3 regions of the Paenibacillus sp. 276b genome follow, and region 2 is predicted to be linked to each of the others. Evidence: predicted binding sites of a transcription regulator. Region 2 holds the regulator's gene; each other region holds the start of a gene.
The links. The regulator LexA, encoded in region 2, represses DNA repair genes until DNA is damaged. The targets are predictions, from matches to a motif close to CGAACATATGTTCG.
Positions count from the first base shown of each region.

Region 1: the regulator LexA is predicted to act here: its motif matches at 1,749-1,762, upstream of BLV50_RS27670 (sigma-70 RNA polymerase sigma factor region 4 domain-containing protein).
Region 3: the regulator LexA is predicted to act here: its motif matches at 1,895-1,908, upstream of BLV50_RS27465 (DNA polymerase IV).

Region 1 covers NZ_FNRR01000008.1:149,324-152,596, forward strand. The annotation lists gene BLV50_RS27655 (FtsZ/tubulin family protein) at 1-107, opposite strand, end outside; gene BLV50_RS27660 (hypothetical protein) at 159-380, opposite strand; gene BLV50_RS27665 (hypothetical protein) at 384-752, opposite strand; gene BLV50_RS32955 (hypothetical protein) at 1,484-1,654, opposite strand; gene BLV50_RS27670 (sigma-70 RNA polymerase sigma factor region 4 domain-containing protein) at 1,817-2,149, shown strand; gene BLV50_RS27675 (helix-turn-helix domain-containing protein) at 2,101-2,331, shown strand.
Region 2 covers NZ_FNRR01000001.1:2,191,178-2,194,450, reverse strand. The annotation lists gene BLV50_RS09285 (aldehyde dehydrogenase) at 1-968, shown strand, start outside; gene lexA (transcriptional repressor LexA) at 1,081-1,707, opposite strand; gene BLV50_RS09275 (LysM peptidoglycan-binding domain-containing protein) at 2,013-2,390, shown strand; gene BLV50_RS09270 (DUF896 domain-containing protein) at 2,487-2,696, shown strand; gene BLV50_RS09265 (hypothetical protein) at 2,823-3,273, shown strand, end outside.
Region 3 covers NZ_FNRR01000008.1:109,243-112,515, reverse strand. The annotation lists gene BLV50_RS27480 (TIGR02391 family protein) at 1-284, shown strand, start outside; gene BLV50_RS27475 (protease inhibitor I42 family protein) at 577-894, opposite strand; gene BLV50_RS27470 (C1 family peptidase) at 907-1,752, opposite strand; gene BLV50_RS27465 (DNA polymerase IV) at 1,964-3,202, shown strand; gene BLV50_RS32570 (YolD-like family protein) at 3,199-3,273, shown strand, end outside.

The DNA of each region.
Region 1 (3,273 bases), on a different contig from region 2:
ACTTGATTCGGGAGCCTTTCCATTTCAGCCTGTATGCTCTCGCTAAATACAAATGGAGAAAGCATTTTTCTCATAAATCCAAGATTATTTAAATCCATTTTGCTCATATCGAGTTCAACCCTTCCTTACTTCAATTTTTATTTAAGACAAATTCAGTTCTATACGGTTGCATTTCTGCTGACAAAATGCTTTATCACATCTGCAATTTCTGTTTCACTAGGAACTGATACAACATGTTCAAGTAATTCAGATTTAGAAGTGCTGAGGAAATGAGTAGGTTGTCCTCTAAAATCAGCAGCAAGCCTACAGCCACCAACACCTAGACCGATAACAAACTGTTTAGGAGAGCCAGTATTAATGAGCTGCTCATTAATTTTCATCGTTTATTGGTCACTCCTTTTAAGCGCTTGTTTCTTCTGTTCATTTCTTTCATTGATGACGAGGTTTAAGAGTTGTCTACCTCTATCCGTTAGAAAGTAGGGATTCATAGTGCCATCTTTATTGCTCGCTATGAACCCCTGAGCATCTAAGATCAAGATCGCATGGTCTATATAGAACCTTTTGCTGCGGTAGTCTTCTAATCTTGTCTTCACAAATCCTCGATGATCTTTATTCTCTTTTACAATCTTCAAAAAGATTGCAATAGCGAAATCATCTAATTTGCTTCTTAAGAAAGATAGAGTACGTTCACTATAAAGAACGTCGTCGTAATTATCTTCCTTTTCCCCAGGTGATACACCTCTATATTCCAACTCTCAATCACCCCCACTTAACATTCCAATTTAGAGGATTATATTGTTAATTATAGAGTACATCGCGCCATTAAGTAAAGAAAAATATAGTCACACAATTGTGTGACTATATTTAGCGACATTAACAGATTGATATATAAAGTATATCAAAAAACATTGTTAAATCAGGCTTTTTGACACCCATGTTATGCATCACATTCAAGTGACACAATTGTGTGACACAATTAAACGCATACAAGTGTTCGTTTATTGTGAGAAATCCTTTGATTTCTGCATTATTTCAAGGTTCTACAGTCTATTCTATGAAAATCTTCAGAGAGTATTCCTTAAATTCAATAATCATACCGAAGTTAAGCTAAGACTGTAATTAGTCTACGATCTACGATCAACGGTATTTTAGATTCTTGTAAGAATTCTTTATAAGCACGCCTACTCAAGTGAAGATTGATACAAATTCCATTTCTAACAATTTTGTAATGAAACTAGTGACACATATTCATCGTAAACGCTTATATTACAACGCTTCCAAATATTCCATATTAAATTAATTTAAGTATTTTCGCTGTTAAGTCCTAAAAGCACTTCGTATGTTAAGAGTAGGAAAGGAGGTGAGTAAACTTGTAATTACCACAGGCTATTCTAAGATAATTAGTTCATGTCTGAGACAAGGAACAAAACGAACCGATTGATGCCGAAACACCAATCGGTGACTAACTTACACATGTAGAAAATCAATGCTGATTTTTTTGATCTTTGATTAGAGTCATCAATTCTTTAAGAGTCTTGTCTAAAGTATCAAATTTTTCTTTGATGTTATCCATCAAATATTTCAGCAGCATAAACGTAATTACAATAGGAAACCCGAAATTTGGTACCAACTGGATTAAAGTTTCAATGTCCATTCCCTCCCCTCCTTCTTATAAATAAAGGTAAATGTGAGAGTCATTTTACAACTTTTAACTGGATGAATTATACATGATAAAGTAAAATAAAATAAGAACATTTGTTCTTGTTGGTTGTTAAATACTTCCGTTTTTTACCTTATATATAGAGGGGTGATCTAAATGGAAATGACAAAAGATATGTATAGCTCTGAACTAAAGAAAATAGCATGGCGATTGCAATATCGTTGCAAAGTCTCTGCTAACAAGGAGTTTGGTATGGTATTTGATATCAACTCCATTGAATCATTTGAAAGTTCTTCTGTTTCTAAGTTTTTTGTTCAAGACATATTTAACCTTATCAATAACGAAGTAGGAAAGAAGATAATCCATGCCATATACCTAGATGGGAAATCTGAAAAGGAAGTTGCTCTTGAGCTGCAAATCTCACAACAGGCGGTGAACAAATGGAAAAAGAAGACGTTAAAAATGTTGTCAATGAAACTGAGTTCATAGGATTGGTTGAACTCGCTAGGGCGGGAGATCAAGATGCTTTCATGAAAATCGTTGATATTTTTGAAGATGAGATGGAGCAGCTTGCTAAGTATATTAAAATGCCAAAAGAGGATGTCATGCAATCACTTAAACTTGGACTCCTAGAATTAATCGTCAATCAACATCAGCATAAATTAAGATAAGGCAGGGGAGAGGAGGATAGAATTACCGTCGCTAAGCTGTACATCTTTGGTGTATAGCTTTTAACATTTTTACATAGTAACTGTTCAAAACTGTGGTATAAATCATTAGAGATAACATATGTAAATAATATTGAGCAGTGGTAAGGTAAAATTGAGGAGGGACCATACAAGTTTAAACCTTTGTTGCGAATCATCCGTACACGAGTAAGGGAAGTGATTCCATCGTTTGTTACCAAGAGGGGAGTAGCAGGAGAGTTTAACTGTTTTCACTTTTACTGGATCGTCATCCTGAGACGATGCTATTCAAAGGCTAAACACTATTACTGAGACTTGTGTCAAAATACCTCGTATGTCTTAACCAAGCGCGCATGATGTGTTTTTGGACATCTTAGATCTCACGAACCCAATCATTCTAACGTAAGATTTCAGCCGTGTTCTCTTTACAGTAAACTACGATCTTCGGTAATAGTCGATGTTAATGATAATTAAGTATCATGAGCCAGGGTCTCTTCTAATTCCATTCCACATGATATTTTCAATATATAATACTTGCTGACTTTTTAGGTAGCAAGTATTTTTATTTATACTTTCTTATATTCTTCATCTAATACGAAGATTGATGCTTAGGAGTTAAAAAAGGCTTAAACTTTGTCAGAATAGTAGGATGTTTAATTCGAAATGCCCCGTAAAGCTTTCTGCAGTAACGCCATCTAAAAGCAAGTCAAATAACATTATCTTCTTCACTCTGAAACATCGTTTCCTTTAAAGCTCCAAAGCTGCGTTGAAAAATAACTTTCAGTATCCCAAACTTAAGATGAAGAAGGGAGAGCTATTGCCCTCGATATGAAAATAATACTGGCCAAATGTGCAGACTCTGTTCGAGTGGATTAAAAATCTGTTTCGTGTATCATAACAATTTCAATTTGGTTCTTTAAGTAAAAG
Region 2 (3,273 bases):
CACCATGGAACTATCCGTTCCAACTGGCTTTCGGCCCTCTAATTGGAGCCATTGCTGCGGGTAACTGTGCCATTATTAAGCCGTCTGAATTAACCCCAGCCGTGTCACGTCTGACTTATGATTTGATTCATGAGATATTTCCTAGTGAGTACCTGGCAGTTATGGAAGGGGAAGTCGAGACGAGTACGGCATTGTTGAAAGAAAAGTTTGATTATATTTTCTTTACAGGCAGTACAGGTGTTGGCCGCATTGTTATGAAGGCAGCTGCTGAGCATTTGACTCCAGTTACGTTAGAACTAGGTGGTAAGAGTCCGGTCATTGTCCACCAGGATGCAGATTTGAAGCTGGCAGCTCAGCGCATTGTGCGCGGTAAATTCCTGAATGCTGGGCAAACCTGTGTCGCTCCAGACTATTTGCTTGTGCACGAGGAAGTACATGACAAATTATTGGAATTGATCGGTGCAGAAATTCAGGATAAATTTGGAGACGATGTGATGAGAAATGCTGATTTCCCGCACATTGTCAACGCACGTAACTTTGATCGTTTATCGGTGTTACTCCAAGATGGCAAAACAATGATCGGTGGACATTCTGAACGTGATCAGCTGCTCATTGAACCAACAGTACTGGGCGAAGTGGATTGGAAATCCCCAGTGATGCAAGAAGAGATCTTTGGTCCAGTTCTTCCTGTATTTAAGTATACCGACCTCAATCCCTTGCTAGATGAGATTGTCCGCCGTCCAAAACCACTGGCATTATATCTCTTCACTCAGGATGAGGATCTGCAGAATCAGGTTCTGAATCAAGTATCTTTTGGTGGTGGTTGCATTAATGATACATTGTCTCATATGACATCACATTATCTTCCGTTTGGCGGCGTAGGAGAAAGTGGAATGGGTTCCTACCATGGTCAACAGAGTTTTGATGTGTTCTCTCATCATAAAAGCATTCTTAAACGCAGCGAATAATCTACTAACGTAGAACAATATAAGTTGTATAAAAAAAAAGAGGTTGTCCCGTTGAACGGGACAACCTCTTTATGTATCTTATTGTGAGACTTCTGTACAAATTCAATACATATTAATGAATATCACGGAAAAGGCCAATGACTTTGCCCAGGATGCTAACGTGTTTCAAACGCAACGGTTCAAAAGTCGAATTTTCCGGTTGAAGACGAATATGATCTTTCTCTTTGTAGAACGTTTTTACCGTTGCTTCATCGTCTTCAGTCATGGCTACTACGATATCGCCGTTATCTGCAGTTTGCTGCTGACGTACGATAACATAGTCTCCGTTAACAATGCCTGCTTCAACCATACTGTCTCCCACGACCGAAAGCATAAATACTTTCTGTTCGCCTACATAATGCGTAGGAAGAGGGAAGTAATCTTCGATATTTTCTGTTGCTGTGATCGGAACCCCTGCAGTAACTTTACCCACGACAGGAATGCGAGCAACGCTGTGAGCAAACTGATGTGAATGCTCTGACTCTTCCTGGCTGAGAAGTTCAATGGCTCTTGGTTTGGTTGGGTCACGTCTAATCAGACCTTTCTTCTCCAAACGATCCAGATGTCCATGTACTGTAGAGCTGGAAGCCAACCCAACGGCTTCACCAATTTCGCGTACGGAAGGAGGATACCCCTTCAACCGGACTTCATTGCGTATAAACTCCAGAATAGCCTGTTGCCTGCTGGATATCTTCGACATACCGTATCAACCCCATTTTAGTAACGTTTGGGAAAATTATAACATAGAACCTCCGTTCGTACAAACATAAGTTCTAAATAAAATGCCATAAAATCAATGTTTTTTTGCAAATTAAGATGAAAATTTTCTTTTGGTCTAATCAAATACTGCAAATGACAATTCCAATACAATAGAAGAAAGATAATAGAATGTAGTATCAACAAAAAAAAGCGAACAATTGTTCTAAAAAGTTATTGTACAAAACATGTGTTCGTGTTATATTAATTTCAACAGGATAGGAACAAACGTTTGGAGGTCGATATTTAATGAGATATTCTACTTATCAAAGTATTTACGAACCGGTGCATTCAGAAGTGGTTGAAACTAACATAAGGAATTTTAAAAAGGTTTTTGCAAAAGGTAATGTCCCAACTTGGGTCTTGAAATTAATAATCGTAAGCTTAATTATACTGGTTGGATGCAGTACAGTATTGACTGTGTTCGCTGGCAATGAGAACGATCTGTTGCCTGGGGGGAAGATGGCAGTTTCACAAGGAGATACGCTATGGAGTATATCATTGGATCACAAACCTGAAACAATGGATACACGTGTATATATAGAAGCAATCAAGAAAGTGAATCAACTTCATTCAACTTCAATACAGGTGGGGCAAGTCTTAATACTGCCTCAATTCACAGATTAAAGCTGCATATCCACACGCGCTAATGCGTGTCAGCTTGACAAGCTGCCCTTAACATGTCAAAGTTAATATGACTTTGTATTTTTGGAGGGGACAAGCTTGGATATAGATAGTCTGGTAGCACGTATTAATGAATTGGCCCGTAAGCAAAAATCCACTGGATTGACAGAGGAAGAGCTCGCTGAACGTGCCAAACTTAGAGAAATCTATTTGAATAACATTCGAAGCAATTTCAGACAACAACTGGATACGATTGAAATTGTAGATGATGAGAACGATCAAGGCCACCAAGGCAAACTCAAACATTAAGGAAACCTAATGATATCATTATGATATTTAGGTTTTTTCCTGTTATCTAGAGGTTGCAAATTATAGGGGGAAATGTTGGTTTGCAATTATGTAAGCCGATACAAAGAACATCTAAGGGGGATTCTCATGTCGCGTTCGTTCGAGAGAACGGTTCGAAAAAATTCTAAGCAGTTGAATCAGCAACGTAAAAAAAGCGGTAAACCGGTTTCTGGCACACCAGGTGAGGACGTATTTAAAGGACGCAGTCTTCTGTTTCCTATTTTTCTGATCGGACTAGCATTCCTGTACCTCTTTATGAGTACATTTCTTGTCAAAGCTCCGATGACCACTTGGGACTGGGTGACCTTGTTGCTGTATGTATTTTTGGCAATCATCTTCATGCTCCGTCGTCCTTATGTCAAAATAGGAAGTAACCGGATTTTGACGACAAAAGGGAACCGTGAGCGTTCAATTGGAGTCGACGATATCGTGAAATTCAGAATTGAGCCAGGTACGGTTGTGATTGAGCATAATGCACGAGGTAAGAGATGGGTATTTACCAAACTACTGAATCGTTATGATACTGATGCAATTACTG
Region 3 (3,273 bases), on a different contig from region 2:
CATCTATGATTAGAGCAAAAACTGGTTTGACTAGTGATGGAGCAACGCTGGTGGAGGCAGCTTTTTCAGGAAGTTCTCCTATGTTGAAAATTAATCCTTTTGAAACGGAATCTGAAAAAAGCGAGCAAAAGGGATTTGTGAATCTAACCAAGGGGTTGTTTGGTACATTCAGGAATACAACTGCTCATGCTGCACGATATGAATGGAACTTGCCTGAAGAAGATGCTGTCGACCTTTTTACATTAGCCTCTTATGTACTTAGACGTATTGAGAAGAGTAGCTAAGAAACATATTTCGATACGCAACGATGTGCTTGCTTCCCATACTTGTGCCGGTGACCTTAATGTCATTAAACATTCTACTGCATCACTGAGCCAAAATGAGAATAGAAACCTTCCATTTAACATTGTAGTAGAACGTATCCAAAGAAAAGTTTATAGAAATATACTTGAATAATGCCGAGCAGTCATTAATTACAACAAAAATAAGCTGAAGAGCGAAGAGACGGCGATTGATTCCTACATGCGTAGAGAAACAATCGCCGTTTATTTATGCAGTACTATATTATTTAAGTTTCTAAGTTACTTCGAACGTAATTTTAAACCACTTTTTTTCAGCGTTCACGTCCCAGGGCTGTGTGTAGACCAAAGCAATTCTACCCGAACCGTGGCCTGTGGCTGAAAACAGCCAGGAGCGAGTATTTGAACTGCCAATTAGTTTGGAGTTGCCACCCAGGGATCTAGAGTTGTCCAGAGATAAAGTTTCTATGTCCGGCAGTTCTTCTTCTAGCCATTTGTAACCGGTTGAGATGTTGGAGCGTAAGTCAATACGCATTTGTTCTCCTGTTTTTAAACTAATGTGGGCACCGGTGTTTTCATCGGTAAGAATGATCATAGTGTCTCCTGACTAATGGTACGTAATTCCTAATTTATCTGTACGGGGGACGACATAATCTTCATCAAAACGATCAAGAATATTTTCTTTAGCTTTAATAATCGCTTCCGGATTATCAATCAGATCGGTAGAACTCCAAGCCTCAGTACAATATCTTTTCATGTACTCATAAGGCAAGTATCCGTATCCACGTTCTCCCCATCCATCTCCCCATGAATTCTTGAACTTGAAACGTTTGGTGGTATTGTCATATCCAACGATACAGATAGCATGACCACCATTTGAAATTAAGTCTTCCGGTGGCATACCGATAACTCCAGTACGATCAGTTTGCTCGTTAAACCAAGACTCTTCAAAAACAACCACACCTGCAATAAACGGGCCGTTAATGACAAGACTGCGCTTCATTGAGGAGATGGAATTTAGGCTAGCGAACGCTTTTATTCGATACTTAGCGGCATTCTCATCCGCTCCTATTTGCGGAGTACCTAGTTCACAAGCGATGTAAGGCCAATAGGACTCTTCGCAGCATCCTTGATCATATAATACTTTCACTGCAACGCGGGGGTAAGTTCCTTCTTCATCTGGAATTCCATCAAGCTCTTTACACTTTTGATATAGATAACGGGGGGAGAGCTCAATTGTGTGTTCATGCTCTTTCTTCTCTTGGTACTCTTTGACTCCGACCACCGCCGCAAATGCAACACAGGTACCTTCATTACCTTGAGGGCGTATTGGTGACATATCATTGGTATAGTCTACTTGTTCAGCAATATTAAAAGTGGGTAGAAATGCTTCCATAGAAATGTCTCTCTTATCGAGTGGACTTGGGATATAACCAGTAAAATATGGTTTCATAATTATGTTAGCTCCTTTTTTAGCAATTCTTTAACCGGAGGTTAGTCTGCACAAAATAATTTTTTATATGTAAGGGTTCAATGGTGTTAAATACATAAGATTGGAGTCCTTCTGGTATTATAAATATTTACCTCTTGCATAAAGAACGTGTGTTCGTTATATAATAAGAGCAAACAAGTGTTCTTATTTTTTTGTGCGGGAGTGAAAAATGATGGCTAAGCAAAGAACAATCATGTTAATTGATATGCAGAGCTTTTATGCATCCGTTGAGAAGGCAAAGATGCCTGAATATCGGGATAAGCCTCTAGCAGTAGCGGGAGATCCTGCAAGACGATCTGGTATCATATTGGCAGCTTGTCCTTTGGCAAAAGCTAAGGGTGTGTCGACTGCTGAACCACTTTGGCAATCCCTTCAGAAGTGTCCCGAGTTAATTATTGTTAGACCACATATGCAGGAATACATTGAAGTTTCGACTCAAATTATGAGTATTATGGAGGAGTTTTCAGACCAAGTAGAGCCATATAGTATTGACGAGATGTTTATTGACGTGACAGGCTCACTTCATCTGTTTGCGAATGATCCAGTGGACTTGGCAAAACAGATTCAAGACAAAATCTTTAATGCTACCGGCGTCTATGCCAGGGCTGGCATTGGGGAGAACAAAATAATTAGTAAGCTTTGCTGTGATATGATCGCAAAAAAGGTGGAAGGAGGCGTATTCCATTTAAAAAAAGATGAGCTGCATAAACATATTGGCCAAAAACCTATCCGAGATATGTGGGGGATCGGTTCAAGGATGGAAAAGCATCTGTGGAAGATGGGTATCCGAACCATTAAAGACTTGGCGAATACGCCTCTTTCCAAATTAAGAAGCAAATGGGGTGTTAATGGAGAAGTCATCTGGAGAGTTGCCAATGGACTCGACAATTCGCCGGTAACCGTCAACACACACAGTACACAAAAGGATATTGGAAACGGAATGACCCTGCCCAGAGATTTTACAGAAGCATGGGAGATTGAAGTGGTTATTCTCGATATCTGTACAGAAGTGTGCAGAAGAGCCCGTAAAAAGGGGCTGATGGGTAGTGTCATTTCTGTAAGTGTATCGGGAGCAGATTTTGATCACCCCACTGGTTTTCACAGGCAGGTTAAACTGTCTGATCCTACAAACATAACCGTTGATGTGTGCAAGTTTTCCAAACGCATATTCCATCAACATTGGGATGGGCAACCTGTGCGCCGTGTAGGCGTATCCCTGTCTCAATTATCCAACGCGGATACATATCAACTCTCTTTCTTTGATGATCAAGAGCAGAAACGAGCCATTGATCAGGTGATGGACGACATTAAGGATCGATTTGGCGACATCTCCATTCTGCGAGCGAGCTCCATTACGGCTGCGGGTCAAGCGATCGATAGAGCATCTAAAATTGGGGGGCATTACAAATGAGCAAAAAACTGGAGGCCAATGGATTATGGGAATCGAGCCGCATGATGCTTCCACAACATAAAGAACGAATT